2 regions of the Aminobacter sp. P4_H6_2 genome follow, and region 1 is predicted to be linked to the other one. Evidence: riboswitches for the same ligand, from Rfam matches in the RefSeq annotation. Region 1 holds a riboswitch; the other holds the start of a gene.
The links. Region 1 has a riboswitch for thiamine pyrophosphate ahead of thiC (phosphomethylpyrimidine synthase ThiC). Riboswitches for the same ligand answer to the same signal wherever they lie in the genome.
Positions count from the first base shown of each region.

Region 2: it holds a riboswitch for thiamine pyrophosphate, as region 1 does, so the genes downstream of both, thiB (thiamine ABC transporter substrate binding subunit) here and thiC (phosphomethylpyrimidine synthase ThiC) in region 1, are expected to answer to the same signal.

Region 1 covers NZ_JBFUKO010000021.1:1,486-16,348, reverse strand. The annotation lists gene AC1DUU_RS03425 (ABC transporter ATP-binding protein) at 1-1,202, shown strand, start outside; gene AC1DUU_RS03420 (LVIVD repeat-containing protein) at 1,373-3,112, shown strand; gene AC1DUU_RS03415 (F0F1 ATP synthase subunit A) at 3,195-3,944, opposite strand; gene lpdA (dihydrolipoyl dehydrogenase) at 4,233-5,630, opposite strand; gene AC1DUU_RS03405 (dihydrolipoamide acetyltransferase family protein) at 5,635-6,948, opposite strand; gene AC1DUU_RS03400 (alpha-ketoacid dehydrogenase subunit beta) at 6,951-7,964, opposite strand; gene AC1DUU_RS03395 (thiamine pyrophosphate-dependent enzyme) at 7,968-9,203, opposite strand; TPP riboswitch at 9,390-9,506, shown strand; gene thiC (phosphomethylpyrimidine synthase ThiC) at 9,624-11,441, shown strand; gene thiO (glycine oxidase ThiO) at 11,438-12,427, shown strand; gene thiS (sulfur carrier protein ThiS) at 12,411-12,608, shown strand; gene AC1DUU_RS03375 (thiazole synthase) at 12,611-13,384, shown strand; gene AC1DUU_RS03370 (thiamine phosphate synthase) at 13,381-13,986, shown strand; gene AC1DUU_RS03365 (hydroxymethylpyrimidine/phosphomethylpyrimidine kinase) at 13,956-14,729, shown strand; gene fghA (S-formylglutathione hydrolase) at 14,746-14,863, opposite strand, start outside.
Region 2 covers NZ_JBFUKO010000077.1:9,221-13,648, forward strand. The annotation lists gene AC1DUU_RS08935 (ABC-F family ATP-binding cassette domain-containing protein) at 1-1,630, opposite strand, end outside; gene AC1DUU_RS08940 (thiamine diphosphokinase) at 1,633-2,277, opposite strand; TPP riboswitch at 2,382-2,502, shown strand; gene thiB (thiamine ABC transporter substrate binding subunit) at 2,549-3,553, shown strand; gene thiP (thiamine/thiamine pyrophosphate ABC transporter permease) at 3,791-4,428, shown strand, end outside.

The sequences.
Region 1 (14,863 bases):
TCGACGTCACCGTGCAGGGCGAGGTGCTCGAACTTCTGCGCGACCTGCAGCGCCAGCATGGCACCAGCATCATCCTCATCACCCACGACATGGGCGTCGTCGCCGAGATGGCCGACCGCGTCATCATCATGCGCAACGGGCGCATGGTCGAGCAGGGCAAGGTCGCCGACATCTTCGAGCGGCCCGAAGTCGACTATACCCGCGACCTTCTCGCCGCCGTGCCGCGCATGGGCACTGGCGCCGCGCGCCATGGCTCCCGCGACAAGACCGAGCAGACAAATCCGGCGGCGGTCGCCGTGGCGCGCGATCTGCATGTACGTTTCGACCTGCATGGCGGCTTCTTCGGCCGGGTCAACCGTAGGGTGCATGCTGTTGAAGGCATAAACTTCTCCATCGCACCCAACGAGACGCTGTCGCTGGTCGGCGAATCCGGCTGCGGCAAGTCGACGACGGCGAAGGCCCTTGCCGGCCTGGTGCCTTACAGCGGCGAACTTTCGATCGGCGGGCGCAATTTGTCCGGCCTTGGCCGACACGAGCGCAAGGCGGTGCGCCGCGACGTCCAGATGATCTTCCAGGACCCTTACGCCTCGCTCGATCCGCGCATGCGCGTTGGCGATCTCGTCGCCGAGCCGCTCCTGATCCACAACATCGGCACACCAAAGGAGCGAAGCGAGCGCGTCGCTGCCCTGTTCGAGCGCGTGGGCCTGTCAGCTGACCAGATGGAACGCTACCCGCACGAGTTTTCCGGCGGCCAGCGCCAGCGTATCTGCATCGCCCGCGCCTTGGCGCTGCGGCCGAAGCTGATCATCGCCGACGAGAGCGTCTCGGCGCTCGACGTGTCGGTTCAGGCGCGCGTGCTGGAATTGCTGAAGGAACTGCAACGCGAATTCGGCGTCGCCTATTTGTTCATCTCGCATGACATGGCGGTGGTGGAAAACATCTCCGACCGAGTCGCGGTGATGTATCTCGGCCAGATCGTCGAGATGGGCACGCGCGACCAGATTTTTGCCAATCCGCGTCACCCCTATACAAAGCGGCTGATCGAGGCCGTGCCGATTCCCGACCCGGTGCAGCGTCGTGTTCGTTTCGCACGCATGGACAGGGAAATCCCAAGCCCGGTTCGCAAACTCGGCGACGAGCCAAGGAAGCTTGTGCTCGAGGACGTCGGCGGCGGCCATCTGGTTGCGGCATCGGATGCGTGACGGGCGGTGCCATGCCAACGCCACCTGCTATGCCAGATCATCATATCTGGATGCGAAGAATTCACTTCTCTGACTGACCGAACTTCCCTCAACTGACCAAGCTGCCATCGGCCCGATGCGAGGAACGCGGGCCGGCAGCCAAATAGCGTCAATCGGGAGGGCAAGACATCATGACACCTAAGATGATTGCGATCAGCTGCTCATTCCTGGCGCTGGCGGTCGGCATGGCTGCCGCCGAAGACTGGGAATCCAAGGTGCCGACCGAGATCAACATCACCGATCCCTATCTCAAGCAGTGGCATGACCTGACCTACGACAAGGCGCCGCCAGCACCCGTACCGGGCAAGGATTTTGGCATGGACGCGGCCACCGGCACGTTCGTGGCACCCCGCGCCACGCCCTTGGGCGAAGCGCCCAATTTCCCCGGCCAGCTGGAAGGTTGGGACGACAAGACCTACAGCCAAAATGTCGAGGAGATCGCGTTTTATCCGCATGTCAGCTCGCCCTGGCACGCCTGGCCTGATGTCGCCGACTTTAACGGCAAGCGCTACATGTATGTGCACGATCGTGACTACATGCGCGTGCTCGACATCACCGACGCGGCCAAGGCTACTGTCGTCTATTCCAAGGGCGGCGTGTGGGGGCCGGAAGGCTCCAGCGAGGATTGGGACGCCAAGACGGTCCAGGACTATTTCGGCGGCATCACCATGGCCTGGAGCGAGAAGCTCCAGAAGAATGTCGTCGTCGCTTCCTACGAAATCGGCCGCTTCGGCATTCTCGACAACAAGCGCACCCAGCCCGACATCGTCGAATCGCTGCGCAAATACAATTCACTAAAGGGCTTCAAGGTCTATGAGATGAACGGCCCGCTGCCGAGCGACTGGAAACTGATCGCGACCCGCACCACCGACACCAAGAACCCGGACGCGCCGATCGGCCAGCAGCAGGGCTCGGGCTCGCTCGACGCACCCGCATGGTTCGGCGGCAAATACATGTATCTGTCGGCCGCACCCGACGATTCCTACGCGCTGACTGAATACCCCGACTATCTGCACTCGCCGGGCTACCAGGTTTGGGACATGTCGGACCCGGCCAATCCGGTGTTCGTCAGCCAGGTCAAGGTGCCGGGCCAGGTGGTCGGCGACAAGGCGAGCGAGAACGCCTACCTGATGAACCCGCGCGCCGGCAACCGCACCTCGTGGATGGGCTCGCGCATGCCGCCATTCCTGCCGACGCCGGTGGAAAAGGGCGGCAAGATCGCCTTCGGCGCCATGGGCGGGCTTGGCCTTTACACCTTCGACCTGACCAACCCCGACAACCCTGAGATGAAGGGGCATGTCGGCATTGCGCCGAGCTTCGCAGGCACCGAGTTCGACAATGTCGACACCTCCCAGTACGCCCGCACCGGTTATGTCTTCGCCAACGGCTATCCGATGAACTCGAACTGCTACGAGCCCTACAAGGATGTGCTGGTGATCAACGCCAAGGATCCGGCCAAGCCGGAGATCGTGGCGACCTTGCCGCGGCCGACACCGCCCAAGGACGCGAACTTCACCGATTTCTGCCAGCGCAAGGGCAGTTTTGGGCCGAAGCGCTCGGGCACCACGCACCAGCCGGGCCATGGCCGCGACGGGCTCGCGCCATATGCCTTCTACAATGCCGGTCTGCAGCTCTTCGACGTCAAGAACCCCGCCGATCCCAAGATCGCCGGCTATTTCGTTCCGCGTTTCCCGACAGACAAGGAGATGCCGGATTACACTTACGACAATGCGAGCTTTGCGGTGTTCACCGAATATGACCGCAATATCATCTGGCTGTTTGCGATCGACGGCGTCTATGCGCTGAAGACACCGCTGCTGGGCGAACCCAAGATGGGCATGAGCGACAAGGTCTGGCCGCCGCGCGACTGAGAATCGAGATCGGCCGACAGCCGCCAATCCATCAACCCCGGCTTTACGCCGGGGTTTTTGTTTTCAAGTGACTTGTGCCTGATCAATGGCCGGGGTGCAGCGCGTCGTTCAGATACATGCAGGTCAGCATGGTGAAGATGTAGGCCTGGATCACCGCCATCAGAAGTTCGAGCCCGGTGAGCGCGACCGTCATCGTCAGCGGCAGGATGGCGGCGAAGATGCCGAGGGTTCCCATGCTGCCGAGGCTGACCACGAAACCGGCGAAGACCTTGAGCGTGATGTGGCCGGCGAGCATGACGGCGAACAGACGCACCGAATGGCTGATCGGGCGCGAGATATAGGAGACGATCTCGATCGGCACGATGATCGGCGACAAGAGCAGCGGCACACCGGAGGGCATGAACAGGCGGAAAAAGCCGAGGCCGTTCTTCCAGATGCCGTAGATCGTGACCGTACCGAACACCAGCATGGCGAAAGCGAAGGTCACGATGATGTGGCTGGTGACCGTGAACGCGTAGGGGAACAAGCCCGCGAGATTGGCGATCAGGATGAAGACAAACAGCGAAAAGACGAGCGGAAAGAACTTCATGCCGCTCTCGCCCGCATTGTCGCGCAGCGTCTTTGACACGAACTCGTAGATCAGTTCGGTGATCGACTGCAGGCGGGAGGGCACCAGCGCTCGACCGCTCGTCGAAAGCATGAGGAACAACCCGCCGAACACCACTGCCCCCACCATATAAGCGGCGGAGTTGGTGAAAGCGAATTCCTGCCCCGCAAACTCGAAGAGGGTGAAAATCGGCTTGATTTCAAATTGTTCTATTGGTCCGGCCACAGTGCCTCTCCGGTCGGTTCGATTGCTGATGCGAAAGCGCGCGCACCGGAGCCATATCCGGAAGCCAAAATTGACCAAGCGTGCCTACGGTCCGCCAAAAGCGGTTCCGCAGCTTTTTCGCGATTTTTGAGATGAGTTTCGGTCGGGGTAGCAATTATTGGCGCCATCTTTTGGATGGGGCCGTCCCCGAGCGTTCAAGGCACTGGTCGTCCAGTGCGTGGGCTTGTTAGCCTAAGCGGCACGCCACGGCAAGGCACGAGGTGACGCGGCGCAGGGCCGCGTCACAGATTAGATATGCAGCGCATGGCCAAGCGTGCGCAAAGAGGCCTCAAGGAAAGCCTCGCTCTGAGTTGGATGGGCATGGATGGTGCCGGCGATATCCTCCAGCCGTGCGCCCATCTCGATGGCCAGGCTGAAGGCCGCTGACAGCTCCGAAACGCCAGCGCCGACCGCCTGGATACCGAGCACCAGATGGTTGTCAGCGCGCGCAACGATGCGCACGAAGCCGTCCTCGCTCGCCAGCGTCATCGCCCGGCCATTGGCCGAAAACGGGAACTGCGATGACTTGATCTCGATACCGAGGTTTTTTGCTTCGTCGGGCGACAAGCCTGCAGTGACGATCTCTGGATCGGTGAAGCAGACAGCGGGGATCGAGCGCTTGTCCCAGCTTCTTTTGTGGCCAGCGACGATCTCGGCGACCATTTCGCCCTGCGCCATGGCACGGTGCGCCAGCATCGGCTCGCCGGTGACGTCGCCGATAGCGTAGATGCCGCGCATCGAGGTGCGGCACTGTTCGTCGATGCGGATGAAACGGCCGTCGCGATCGAGGTCGATCTCCTCCAGCCCCCAGCCTTCGACAAGCGGCTTGCGGCCCACGGTGACAAGCACCTTGTCGGCCGCGATCTTCTGCTCGCTGCCATCGGCTGCCTCGACCAGAAGCGCATCGCCCTTGGCGCTGAGCCCCTTGGCCTTTGCACCCGTCATCACCTTGACGCCGAGCGCTTCCAGGCGCTTGGCGACGGGCCGCGTCAGTTCGGCGTCATATTGCGGCAGGATGCGCGGCAAGGCTTCCACGACGGTCACCTTTGAGCCCAGCTTGGCAAAGGCAGTGCCGAGCTCCAGCCCGATATAGCCACCGCCGACAACGGCAAGCTCAGCCGGCACGTGCTTGAGTGCCAGAGCCTCGGTTGACGAAATCACCTGCCCACCGAAGGGCAGGAACGGCAGTTCGACCGGCGCGGAACCGGTGGCAATGACGATGATTTCAGCGCGGATCACCTGCAAGCCGGTCTCGGTGTCGACCTCGACGGTCTTGCCGTCACGAAAGCGCGCCCAGCCCTGCACCGACTTGACCCTGGCCTTCTTGAGCAGCCCAGCCACGCCGCTGGTCAAGCGGCCAACGATACGATCCTTCCAGGCGACGGTCTTGGCAAGGTCGAGCACCGGCGCCGATACGCTGATGCCGAACGGACTGGTGCCTCCAGCCATCTCGGAGACCTTGAGATACTCATCCGCTGCATGGATCATCGCCTTGGAGGGGATGCAGCCGACATTGAGGCAGGTGCCGCCCGGCTTGGCCGCTTCGACGATCACCGTGTCGATGCCGAGCTGGCCGGCGCGGATGGCGCAGATGTAGCCGCCGGGGCCGGCGCCGATGATGAGAAGCTTGCAGGAAATTTCCTTCATCGCCTCAGCCTTCCATGAAGATCATTGCCGGCGCTTCGAGCAGCGCCTTGATGCGCTGGACGAAGACCGCCGCGTCCCAGCCGTCGATGACGCGATGGTCGAAGCTGGAGGAGATGTTCATCATCTTGCGCGGTATGAACTGGGTGCCGTCCCACATCGGCCGCACCATGATCTTGTTGACGCCGACGATCGCCACCTCTGGGTAGTTGATGACAGGCGTGGTGGCGACGCCGCCCATCGCGCCCAGCGAGGTGATGGTGATGGTCGAGCCGGTCAGTTCCTCTCGCGTCGCCGTGCCTGCCTTGGCGGCATCGGCAAGGCGATTGACCTCGGCGGCGCAGTCCCACAGGTCGCGCGCTTCGGCATGCTTGATCACGGGAACAACGAGCCCGCCCGGCGTCTGCGCGGCCATGCCGATATGCACGCCGGCATGGCGCATGACGACGCCGGCATCGTCGTCGAACAGCGCATTGAGCTGCGGTTGCTCGGCAACCGCCTTGACCAGCGCCCGCATCAGGAATGGCAACAGCGTCAGCTTCGGCCTGTCCGGCTTTTTCGACGCGTTGAGCTTGGTACGCAGTTCCTCCAGTGCCGTGACGTCGATTTCCTCGACATAGGTGATGTGGGGAATGCGCGACTTGGCCAGCGACATCTTCTCGGCGATGCGGCGGCGCAGGCCGACGATCTTGATCTCCTCGACCCCGGTCTTGGCCTCCAAGCCAGTTGCTGCCGGCTGTGCGCCGCGCGAGGCGAAAGCGTCGAGGTCTTCATGCGTGACCCGGCCAGCGGGACCAGTTCCTGGGACCTGACGCAGATCGATGCCGGCTTCCTTGGCGCGCAGGCGGACAGCGGGCGAAGCAATGGGCCGTTCGCCTTCCGGTCGGGGCAGGCCAACGGTCGCTTGCGGCATTGGCTTGAGTGCAGCGGCCGGTGTGGGAGCCTTCACAGCGGGTGTTGATTCGACTTTCTTAGCCGGCTCAGAAGCGGTTTCCGCGGCGACAGTTGGCGCAACATCCTTGCCCTCGCGCTCGGCCGGAGCGGGTGCTTTGGCAGGCGCCGTGTCAGCTGGCGCATCGCCGGCCACCTTGATCCGCACGATCGGCGAGCCGACAGCGACGGTGTCGCCGATTTCGGCGCCAAGCCAGCTGATCTCGCCATCGACCGGCGACGGGATCTCGACCGTCGCCTTGTCGGTCATGACGGCAGCAAGCACTGCGTCCTCGCGGACAAGGTCGCCGACCTTGACGTGCCATTCGACCAGCTCGGCTTCGGCCACGCCTTCGCCGACGTCGGGAAGCTTGATGACATGTTCGCCCATGCTCAGGCCTCCATCGTTTCAATCAGCGCCTGCCCGACACGCTTCGGACCGGGGAAATAGTCCCACTCCTGCGCATGCGGATAAGGCGTATCCCAGCCGGTGACGCGCGCGATCGGCGCTTCGAGGTGGTAGAAGCAGTGCTCCTGCACAAGCGCTGCAAGTTCGGCACCGAAGCCGGAGGTCAATGTCGCTTCATGGACGATGACGCAGCGGCGGGTCTTCTTGACCGAGGCGACTATGGTGTCGAGATCGAGCGGCAACAGCGTGCGCAAGTCGATGACCTCGGCGTCGATGCCGGTTTCCTCGGCAGCCGCCTGGGCGACATAGACCATGGTGCCATAGGCCAGCACAGTCACATCAGAGCCCGGCCGGCGGATCTCCGCCCTGCCGAGTGGCGTGGTGTAGTGCCCATCGGGCACCTCGCCCAGTTCGTGCTTCGACCATGCCGTGACCGGCCGGTCGTGATGGCCGTCGAAGGGGCCGTTGTATAATCGTTTCGGCTCCAGAAAGATCACCGGATCCGGATCTTCGATGGAAGCGATCAGCAGGCCCTTGGCATCGAGCGGATTGGACGGAACCACCACCTTGAGACCTGAAACGTGGGTGAAAAGCGCCTCGGGGCTCTGGCTGTGGGTTTGTCCGCCAAAGATGCCGCCGCCGGTCGGCATGCGCACGACGATCGGACAGGTGAACTCGCCATTGGATCGGTAGCGCAATCGTGCCGCTTCCGAAACGATCTGGTCATATGCTGGATAGACGTAGTCGGCGAACTGCACCTCGACGCATGGCTTGAGCCCGTAGGCGGCCATGCCGATGGCGGCACCGACAATGCCCAATTCGCTGATCGGCGCGTCGAAACAACGCGAACGACCGTATTTCTGCTGGAGGCCTTGCGTGCAGCGGAAAACACCGCCGAAATAGCCGACGTCCTCGCCGAAGACCACGACATCGTCATCGCGCCCCATGGCAACGTCCATGGCGCTGCGGATGGCTTCGATCATTGTCATGCGCGGCATGGCTTATACCCCCGCCTTCTGGCGCTGGCGCCTGAGATGCGGCGGCATCTCGGCATAGACACCCTCGAACATGTCGCGTGTCGACGGCTTACCGCCGGCATGCAAGGTGCCGTGGCTTTCCGCTTCCTTCTGCGCTGATATGACGGTTTCGAGGATCTCAGCCTCGGCCTGCTTGTGGCGCTCGTCCGACCACAGACCGCGCTTGATCAGATGGTTCTTGAGCCTGATCACCGGGTCGCCGAGCGGCCAGGCGTCGGACTCGGTCTTGGGCCGATAGGCGGACGGATCGTCGGAGGTCGAGTGCGCGCCGACACGGTAGGTGACATATTCGACAAGCGTCGGGCCGAGGTTGCGCCGCGCGCGTTCGGTCGCCCATTTGGCCACGGCATGGACGGCGAGATAGTCGTTGCCGTCGACGCGCAGCGCCGCAATGCCGAAACCAAGGCCGCGCGCGGCAAAGGTGCCGGAGCCGCCGCGGGCGATGCCCTGGAAGGTCGAGATCGCCCACTGGTTGTTGACGATGTTGAGCACGACGGGTGCCTTGTAGGTCGATGCGAAGACGAGCGCTGCGTGGAAATCGCTTTCCGCCGTCGCACCGTCGCCGACCCAGCCGACTGCGATCTTGGTGTCACCCTTGATCGCCGAGGCCATCGCCCAGCCGACGGCCTGGATGTACTGCGTCGTCAAATTGCCCGAGATCGAAAAGAAGCCGTGCTCCTTCGAGGCATACATCACCGGCAGCTGACGGCCCTTCAGCGGGTCACGCTCGTTTGAATAGATCTGGTTCATCATCTCGACCATCGGGTAGCCGCCCGCGATCAGCAGGCCGGCCTGGCGGTAGGTCGGGAAGTTCATGTCGCCGGGATTGAGCGCCTTGCGGAAGGCGCAGCTCACCGCCTCCTCGCCCATATGCTGCATGTAAAACGAGGTCTTGCCCTGGCGTTGCGCCATCTGCATGCGCGCATCGAAAGTACGCAGCGTCACCATGTGGCGCAGGCCTTCGAGCTGTTCCTCGTCGGTCAGCGTGCCGGCCCAGGGCCCGACAGCATCACCTTCGCGGTTAAGCACCCGGATGATCGAATAAGCGAGATCACGGATGTTGCGCGGATCGACATCAACCTCCGGTCGCATGACCGATCCGGCCTTGGGAATCGGCACGTTGGAAAAGTCGGGCGTCCCGCCCGGCCGAACCTCGGGCTCGGGCACGTGGAACTTGAGTGGCGAGGGATTGTCCGTCACGGATGTTCCTCCTGTCTCGCGCGCAGGCCAACTGGTCCTCCCTGCGCGGCAGACAATTTATGTCAGTAACGCTGACCTATTATCCCAACGCTTTGAAAACCGCAATGGCCGTCCGCGGTGAGTTTGGCATTGTCGCGACAATATCGAAAGCCCGGTTGACAGAAGGCCCGTTCCGCGCTCATCCTTAAGGCTCACCAGGGGGGTCCCGACAAGGGGCTGAGATACTGCTAGCTCGCGCAGCGCAGTGACCCGTTGAACCTGATCCAGTTCACACTGGCGTAGGGACGGTGCGAGGCTTCGCGGGTCGGCTTCTTCCGGCATCGGCATTCGAGCAAACGCTCGAAGTCCCTCAGGCAAGGTCTCACCTCCTCCTCATCGCACGAACTGGGTCTCCGTTGCATCAGAGCAAGGAGGCTCACCATGAATGCCCTGACCCCGACCGTCACAACAGGCGCACTGCCCGCCTCGAAAAAGGTCCACAAACCAGGTCTCATCCACCCCGGCATCCGCGTGCCGATGCGCGAAATCTCGGTGCACCCGACCGCCATGGAGCCGCCCGTCACGGTCTATGATTCGTCGGGTCCCTACACCGACGCGACTGTGACAACCAATATCGAGGGCGGCCTGGCCAGGCTGCGCGAGGATTGGATCGTCGCCCGCGGCGACGTCGAACGTTACGACGGCCGCACCGTGAAAGCCGAGGACAACGGCTTTGTCTCGGGCGAAAGGCTGACGCCGGAGTTCCCTGTCCGCAACAAGCCGCTGCGCGCCACCGGCGGACGCGCAGTCACCCAGATTGCCTATGCCCGCGCCGGCATCATCACGCCGGAGATGGAGTTCGTCGCCATCCGCGAAAACCTCGGCCGCGAGCAGTTGCGCGAGAAGATGAAGCGCGACGGCGAGAGCTTTGGCGCTGTCATTCCCGACTTCGTCACACCTGAATTCGTCCGCGAAGAAGTTGCGCGTGGAAGGGCGATCATCCCCTCCAACATCAACCATCCAGAGAGCGAGCCGATGATCATCGGCCGCAATTTCCTGGTCAAGATCAACGCCAATATCGGCAACTCGGCTGTGACCTCGTCGATGGCCGAAGAGGTCGAAAAGATGGTGTGGTCGATCCGCTGGGGCGCCGACACGGTGATGGACCTGTCGACGGGCCGCAACATCCACAACATCCGCGACTGGATCATCCGCAATTCACCGGTGCCGATCGGCACTGTGCCGCTCTACCAGGCGCTGGAAAAGGTCAGCGGCGTTGCCGAGGACCTGACCTGGGAAATCTACCGCGACACGCTGATCGAGCAGGCCGAACAGGGCGTCGACTATTTCACCATCCATGCCGGCGTGCGGCTGCCCTATATCCATCTGACCGTCGACCGGGTCACCGGCATCGTCTCGCGCGGCGGCTCAATCATGGCCAAGTGGTGCCTGCATCACCACAAGGAAAGCTTCCTCTACGAGCATTTCGAGGAAATCTGCGACATCTGCCGCACCTATGACGTCGCCTTCTCGCTCGGTGACGGCCTGCGCCCCGGCTCGATTGCCGACGCCAACGACGCAGCCCAGTTCGCCGAACTGGAAACGCTTGGCGAGCTGACCCAGATCGCCTGGGCCAAGGACTGCCAGGTGATGATCGAAGGCCCCGGCCATGTGCCGATGCACAAGATCAAGGAAAACATGGACAAGCAGTTGGAAGTCTGCGGCGAAGCCCCCTTCTACACGCTTGGGCCTTTGACCACCGACATCGCGCCCGGCTACGACCACATCACCTCGGGCATAGGTGCGGCGATGATCGGCTGGTTCGGCACGGCCATGCTTTGCTACGTCACCCCCAAGGAGCATCTCGGCCTGCCCGACCGCGACGACGTCAAGGTCGGCGTCATCACCTACAAGATCGCGGCCCATGCCGCCGATCTCGCCAAGGGTCATCCTGCGTCCAAGGTCAGGGACGACGCGCTGTCGCGGGCACGCTTCGAGTTCCGCTGGGAAGACCAGTTCAACCTGTCGCTCGACCCCGACACGGCCCGATCCTTCCACGATGCGACCTTGCCCAAGGAAGCACACAAGGTGGCGCATTTCTGCTCGATGTGCGGGCCGAAATTCTGCTCGATGCGGATTTCGCACGACATCCGCAACGAGGCGCGCGCCGCCGGCATGGCGGCGATGGCGGAGAAATTCCGCGATGGCGGCGACCTCTATATGGCGGTCGAAGGAACGGAGGCAGCAGGCCAGCCATGAAGGTGCTCATCCGCGGCGCGGGCGTCACCGGCCTGACGCTCGCCCATGAGCTGGCGTCGCGCGGTACAAGCGTCACGGTCGTCGAGCAGCGACGTCAGATCGCCGGCAATGCCTCATGGCAAGCCGGCGGCATGCTGGCGCCATGGTGCGAGCGCGAGAGCGCCGAAGTAACCGTACTGACCTTGGGCAGGCAGGCGGCGGACTGGTGGGACGCCGCCCTGCCTGGCCATGTCGTGCGCAACGGTACGCTAGTGCTGGCGCCGGCGCGTGACACCGCCGAACTCGACCGTTTTAGCAGTCGAACCTCTGGCCATGTCTTAGTCGACGGCGATGCCATCGCTGCGCTCGAACCAGACTTGGCAGGTCGGTTTTCGCGTGGGCTGTTCTTTGCAGAGGAAGCGCATCTCGATCCGCGCCAAGCATTGCTCGGCCTCAAGGAAAAGCTGACCCGGATGGGCGTGCATTTCGCGTTCGGCTACGGTGCGACGCAGACGCCTGGCACCGTAGACCTCGAGGTCGATTGTACCGGTATGGCGGCGAAGCACCCAGAGCTTCGCGGCGTGCGCGGCGAAATGCTGTTGCTGCGCACCACGGACGTCTCGCTGTCCCGGCCTGTGCGCCTGCTGCATCCGCGCATCCCGGTCTACATCGTGCCGCGCGCCAATAATCATTTCATGGTCGGCGCAACGATGATCGAAAGCGATGCCGCCGGCCCGATCACCGCACGTTCGATGATGGAACTGCTCAACGCCGCCTATGCGCTGCACCCGGCCTTCGGCGAAGCTGAGATCGTCGAGGCGTGCGTCGGTGTCCGCCCGGCATATCCGGACAATCTTCCGCGCATCGAGCATGACGGCAACAGGCTCAGCATCAACGGCCTCTATCGCCACGGCTTCTTGCTCTCGCCTGCCATGGCCCGGCAGGCGGCCGACATCATGCTCGGTCACCAAGCCAGCAAGGAGCTTGTCGATGAAGCTCATCATTAACGGCGAAAACCACGAGGTGGCCGCCGCAACCCTCGCCGCGCTGCTGGCCGAACTCGACTACGAGGGTGGCTGGCTCGCCACCGCGCTCAACGGCGAGGTCGTGCCGGCACAAGAGCGCAACGGTTGCGGACTCTCCGAAGGCGACCGCATCGAAATTCTCTCTCCGATGAAGGGTGGCTGATCATGCTGAAGCTCTACGACACTGAAGTCTCATCGCGCCTCTTGCTCGGCACGGCACTCTACCCCTCGCCCGCTGTGATGGCCGATGCGGTGAAAGCCTCGCGAACCGACATTGTGACCGTTTCGCTGCGTCGCGAGACTTCGGGCGGACGGGCGGGCCAGAAATTCTGGTCGCTGATCCAGTCGCTCGGCGTGCGCGTCCTGCCCAACACCGCCGGCTGTCATTCGGTCAAGGAAGCAGTGACGACGGCAAAAATGGCGCGCGAAGTGTTCGCCACCAACTGGATCAAGCTCGAGGTCATCGGCAACCACGACACGCTGCAGCCAGACGTGTTCGGCCTCGTCGAAGCAGCGAAGATTCTCGCGTCGGATGGCTTCGAAATCTTCCCCTACACGACCGACGATCTGGTCGTCGCCGAACGCCTTGTCGATGCCGGCTGCAAGCTTTTGATGCCATGGTGCGCGCCGATCGGCTCCGCTCGTGGCCCGCAAAATCTTGATGCGCTGCGCAGCCTGCGCGGACACTTTCCCAACCTGCCGCTGATCGTCGACGCCGGCATCGGCCGACCGTCACATGCGGCAGCCGTCATGGAGCTGGGTTACGACGCCGTGCTGCTCAACACCGCCGTCGCCAAGTCAGGCGATCCCGTCGCCATGGCCGCAGCCTTTGGCAAGGCGGTCCAAGCTGGCCATGAGGCATTTCTCGCAGGCCCGCTCGAACCGCGCGACATGGCCGTTCCTTCCACTCCCGTCATCGGCATGGCAGCATTCTCATGAAGCTCGACCCGTTCTATCTCATCGTCGATTCCGCCGCCTGGATCGAGCGGCTGGTGCCATCAGGCGTCAAGTTGGTTCAGTTGCGCATCAAGGATATGGGCGCGCCCGAACTGCGCCGCGAAATCCGCACCTCGAAAGCAGTCTGCGAGCGCCATGGCTGCCAGTTGATCGTCAACGACTACTGGGAAAAGGCCATCGAGGAAGCTTGTGATTTTGTCCATCTCGGCCAGGAGGACCTTGCCGACGCCGACCTCAAGGCGATCCGCAAGGCCGGACTGAAGCTCGGCCTCAGCACGCACGATCCCGCCGAGCTCGAAACAGCGCTCGCAGTCGAACCCGACTATATCGCGCTCGGACCGATTTATCCGACCATCCTGAAAGCCATGAAATGGGCGCCACAGGGCCTCGACCCCATTGCCAAGTGGAAGCGCCGCGTTGGCGACCTGCCGCTGGTCGCCATCGGCGGCCTCAACATCGAGCGCATCCCAGGCGTCTTCGCGCAGGGCGCCGACAGCGCTGCGGTGGTTACCGACATCACCCGCAATGCCGATCCCGAAGGGCGGACACGCGAATGGCTGGCCGCGACGGCCGCATGGCGATGACCCCGCATGTGCTCATCGTTGCCGGCTCGGATTCGAGCGGTGGCGCCGGACTCGTCCGCGATGTCGAGACCGTATCGGCCTTCGGCCTGCGTAGCTGTGTCGCCCTCACCGCCGTGACGGTCCAGACGCATGATGCCGTTGAGCGGGTCGAACAGATGCCGTCCGACCTCGTGGCCGACCAAATGCGCGCGGCCTTCGCCGCGAACCCCGTCGCGGCGGTCAAGATCGGCATGCTAGGAACGGCGGCGACCATAGATGCCGTCGCCTCGGTACTGGCGAGCAACCTGCCGGTGCCCGTCGTGCTCGACCCCGTGCTCGCCTCGACCTCGGGACGTCAGTTACTCGACGAAGACGCCGTCAACACGCTCAAGCGCAAACTGTTTCCGCTTTGCACGCTGGTTACACCCAACCTGCCCGAACTGGCGCTGCTCAGCGGCCTCTCCCTCGCCACGGGTGAAAACGACATCGTCAGGCAAGCCGAAAAACTGTTCGACGCGGGCGCACTGGCTATTCTCGTCAAGGGCGGCCACGCAACGGGAGCGGCAGCCACCGACCTGCTGTTCTTGCGGGGACGGGAGCCCATCCGGTTCGACGCGTCGCGCATCGCGGTCGCCATGCGCGGCACCGGCTGCATGCTCGCAAGCGCGATATCGGCACATCTGGCACAATATGAAACGCTGGAGATCAGCATCAGCAAGGCGAAGCGCCATGTCTTCGCCAAGCTGCTTGCGTCAAAGCCGTGAGAGCGACTTTCGGCCCTCAGCCAAGCCGCGCAGCGTGCCACCTCAGGTGATCATCCATGAACGTCGAGATGAAGTTGTAGGAGTGGTCGTAGCCATACTGCATGCGCAAAGTGAGCCCGATGCCCGCCTTCTTG
Region 2 (4,428 bases), on a different contig from region 1:
TCTTCTTGGGCAGGTTTTCGAGCGCGAATTTCTGCTTGAACGACAGCTTCTTCGATGCTGCCTTCGGCGCTTCGGGCTCGCCGCGGCCACCTGACGCCTGGCCGTTGGCGGCTTTGCGCGATTTCCGGTCCTCAAGCTTGGTGCCGCCGCGCTGGGCCAGCATGTCGGCATAACCACCGGCATATTCGATCCAGCGGCCTTCGACGTCGGGCGCGATGATGCTGGTCACCGTACGGTCGAGGAAGTCGCGATCGTGGCTGACGAGGATGACGGTACCGGCAAAACCGGCGACCAGTTCCTGCAGCAATTCCAGCGTCTCCATGTCGAGATCGTTGGTCGGTTCGTCGAGCACCAGCAGATTGGCCGGGCGTGCCAGAACACGCGCCAGGATCAGCCGGGCGCGTTCGCCGCCCGAGAGCTCGCGCACCGGCGTGCGCGCCTGCTCCGGCTTGAACAGGAAGTCCTTCATGTAGGAGACGACGTGGCGCTGCTCGCCATTGATGACAAGGTTTTCGCCGCGCCCGTCGGTCAGGTAGCTCGACAGTGTCTCGTGCGGATCGACAGCCTCGCGCTTTTGGTCGAGGGTGGCGATCTCAAGATTAACGCCGAGCCGGATCGTGCCGGCGTCGGGCTCAAGCTCGCCGGTCAGCATCTTGAGCAGCGTCGTCTTGCCGGCGCCATTCGGCCCAACCAGGCCGACACGGTCGCCGCGCTGGATGCGGGTGGAAAAGTCCTTGACCACAACGAGGTCGCCGAAAGCCTTGTCGATGTTCTTGGCCTCGATGATCAGCTTGCCGGATTCGGCCGCCTCACTCGCCACCATCGTCGCCACGCCTTCGGCACCGCGATGGCCCCGGAAGCTCTGGCGCATCGTCTGCAGCTCACCGAGCCGGCGCATGTTTCGCTTGCGCCGCGCCGTCACGCCATAGCGCAGCCAGTGCTCTTCGCGCACGATCTGGCGGCCGAGCTTGTGTTGGTCGCGCTCTTCCTCCTCGAGAATCTGGTCGCGCCATTCCTCGAAATGGGCAAAGCCACGGTCGAGCCGGCGCGTCTGGCCGCGATCGAGCCAAACCGTGTTGCGGCTGACGCGCTCGAGAAAACGCCTGTCGTGCGAAATGACGATCAGCGCTGATGAGGTGCGGATCAGTTCTTCCTCCAGCCACTCGATAACGGCAAGGTCGAGATGGTTGGTCGGCTCGTCGAGCAGCATGATGTCGGGCTCGGGCGCCATGACGCGGGCAAGGGCGGCACGCCGCGCCTCGCCGCCCGACAGGTCGGCCGGAGACTCTTCGCCGGTGAGGCCAAGATGGTCGAGCAGATAGGTGGCGCGGTGCGGGTCATCTGCGGGTCCGAGACCAGCCTCGACATAGGCGCGCACCGAAGCGAAGCCATCCATGTCGGGCATCTGCGGCAGGTAGCGGATCGTCGCCGACGGCTGGCGGAACACCACGCCATCCTGCGGTTCGACCAGCCCGGCAGCGATCTTGAGCAGCGTCGACTTGCCCGACCCGTTGCGCCCGACCAAAGCGATCTTGTCGCCCGAAGCCGCCGACAKCGATGCGCCATCAAGCAGCGGCGTGCCACCGAAAGTCAGACGGATGCCGTCAAGATTGAGAAGCGGTGGCGCCATGTTCAGAATTCCAAGGCAGGAAAGGGATGGGCGAGAAGCAGCGCGCGGCCGCTACCGAGCGAAACACGCAAGGTGCCCCGCACTTCGTTGGAGAGTGTCAGCGATGAGCCGAACGGCACGTCGACGCCGTTGAGCGGCCATTTGGCGCCCTCTTCGGACAGGCCAGACAGTTCGGAAAAAGCAAGTACGGAAAACAACGTGCCGTCGTCATAGTCGAAGCTCATCGTGCCCGGCAAAAGCGGATGCGCCTCCTGGCGCCCGCTGGTCAGGATCACCTCGGTGCCAGCCTCGGCAAGCCGCAGCGCCAGAGCGAGGTGGAGAAAGGCATGGTCGGCGCGCGGGCCGCCGAAGGCACCGACGAGCACCAGCGAGGTCGCGCCGCGCTGGAGTGCCGCCGCGATAGCGAGTTCGCCGTCGGTCTTGTCCTTTTCCTCAGGAAACGTCTCGCGCGGCAGGTCGGCAAAGCGCGGATCGACGTCAGCCGGCACGGAATCGAAATCGCCGAGCCACAGCTCCGGCATCAGTTCCAGGGTGGTGGCGTGGCGAATGCCGGCATCGGCCGCGATAACACGGCTGCCCGCGACCTGACGGTCGACGAGCGGCGTGCGCAAAAGCTCGCCGCCAAGGAGTATGGTGAACCGGGTCATGGCAGCGCATTACCAGTCCGGCGGCCGAAACGGAAGGCCGCGACGTTGGTTCGTGGCCGGCAAACTACCGCTTGCGTGGCCTGCGGCACGGCCCTATTTGTTGAACCGCTCTAACGGGGTGCCTGACGTGTTCACACGCGTCGGCTGAGAGGCATGGGGAAATCCAGCCAACCCGCTGAACCTGATCCGGTTTGTACCGGCGGAGGGATTAGATGCTTCGGACGCCCGGCGCTTCAAATTCCCTTTCAACACCAATAAAGGAGGCGCGCCGATGCGCACGATCTTGCTGTCCTTGACCTCGGCCCTGGCGCTTGCCGCCGCAGCCTTTCCGGCCGCCGCCGAAGGCAAACTTACCGTCTACACCTATGAAAGCTTCACTTCGGAGTGGGGTCCCGGCCCGCAGGTCAAGAAGGCCTTCGAGGCCGAATGCGGCTGCGAAGTAGACTTCGTTTCGGTTGCTGATGGTGTGGCCCTGCTCAATCGTGTGAAACTCGAAGGCGCCTCGACCAAGGCCGACATCGTGCTCGGCCTCGACACCAACCTGACCGCCGAGGCCAAGGCGACCGGCCTGTTTACCCCGCATGGCGCTGCCGGCGAAGACGTCAAGGTTCCCGGCGACTGGAAGGACGACACTTTCGTGCCTTACGACTACGGCTACTTCGCCGTGGTCTACGACACCGAAAAGCTGAAGAACCCACCCAAGAGCCTGAAGGAACTGGTCGAGGGCGACCCCGAGCAGAAGATCGCGATCCAGGACCCGCGCACCTCAACGCCGGGCCTCGGCCTGCTGCTGTGGGTCAAGTCGGTCTATGGCGACAAGGCGCCGGAAGCCTGGGCCAAGCTCAAGGGTCGCGTTCTGACCGTGACGCCGAGCTGGAGCGAGGCCTACGGCCTGTTCACCAAGGGCGAGGCGCCGATGGTGCTGTCCTACACCACCTCGCCGGCCTACCACATGGTCGCGGACAAGTCTGAGCGCTACCAGGCGGCATCCTTCGAGGAAGGCCACTATCTCCAGATCGAAGTTGCCGGCATCACCACGACAGGCGCCAAGAATCCGCTGGCGGAAAAGTTCATGGCCTTCATGACGAGCCCGGGTTTCCAGGACGTGGTGCCCGAGACCAACTGGATGCTGCCTGCCGGCAAGACCGACAAGCCGCTCGACCCGGCCTTCGACAGGCTGGTGAAGCCGGCCAAGACGCTGCTGTTCAGCGCCGACGAGGTTGCTGCCAACCGCAAGGCCTGGGTTGATGAGTGGCTCAGCGTGATGAGCAAGTAAGTTCTATCGACCTGCGATGGCTGTGCTTGAACACCCCCCTCTGGCCTGCCGGCCATCTCCCCCTCAAGGGGGGAGATTGGCTGCGGCACTGCCTTCGCCAACGTTAGATGTTGTCGAAAGTAGAGGGGCGTTGAAGCTGCTGATCTCCCCCCTTGAGGGGGAGATGGCCGGCAGGCCAGAGGGGGGCGGGGCGGAGCGCAACCTTCCGCAGTTTGCCATCCGTCCGACCGGCTCAGCATGTCCATGAGCCGTCGCGACCACCGCATCACCGCTGGCATCGCAGCGCTCGCCGCCATCGGCGTGCTGATCGGCGGGGCGTTTGCCGGCCTTGGCATCGAAGCCCTGCGCAACCCTGAAGGTGCGGCCGCCGCCTTCGACGGTTATCTTTTCCGTGTCGCCCGCTTCACGCTGTGGCAGGCGCTGCTGTCGACGCTGCTATCGGTCGCTCCCGCGATCCTCGTAGCGCGCGCCTTGTCGCGGCACCCGCAATTTCCCGGCCGTGGGCTGATCCTGCGCCTGTTTGCCGTGCCGCTGGCACTGCCGGCCATCGTCGCAGCGCTTGGCATCCTGTCGCTCTATGGCCGCGCCGGCTATTTCGCCGAACCGCTCGTGGCGCTGACCGGCGGAACATGGCCCGGCATCTACGGCCTGTCGGGCATCCTCGTTGCCCATGTCTTCTTCAACCTGCCGCTGGCGACACGGCTGATCCTGGAAGCGCTGCAAACGGTGCCGACCGACCAGTGGCGGCTGGCGAGCCAGCTCGGCATGGGCTCGCGCGCAAGCTTCCGCCTCATCGAATGGCCGGCAATACGCGCGTCCCTGCCCGGCATCGCCGGGCTGGTGTTCATGCTGTGCATCACGTCTTTCACCATCGT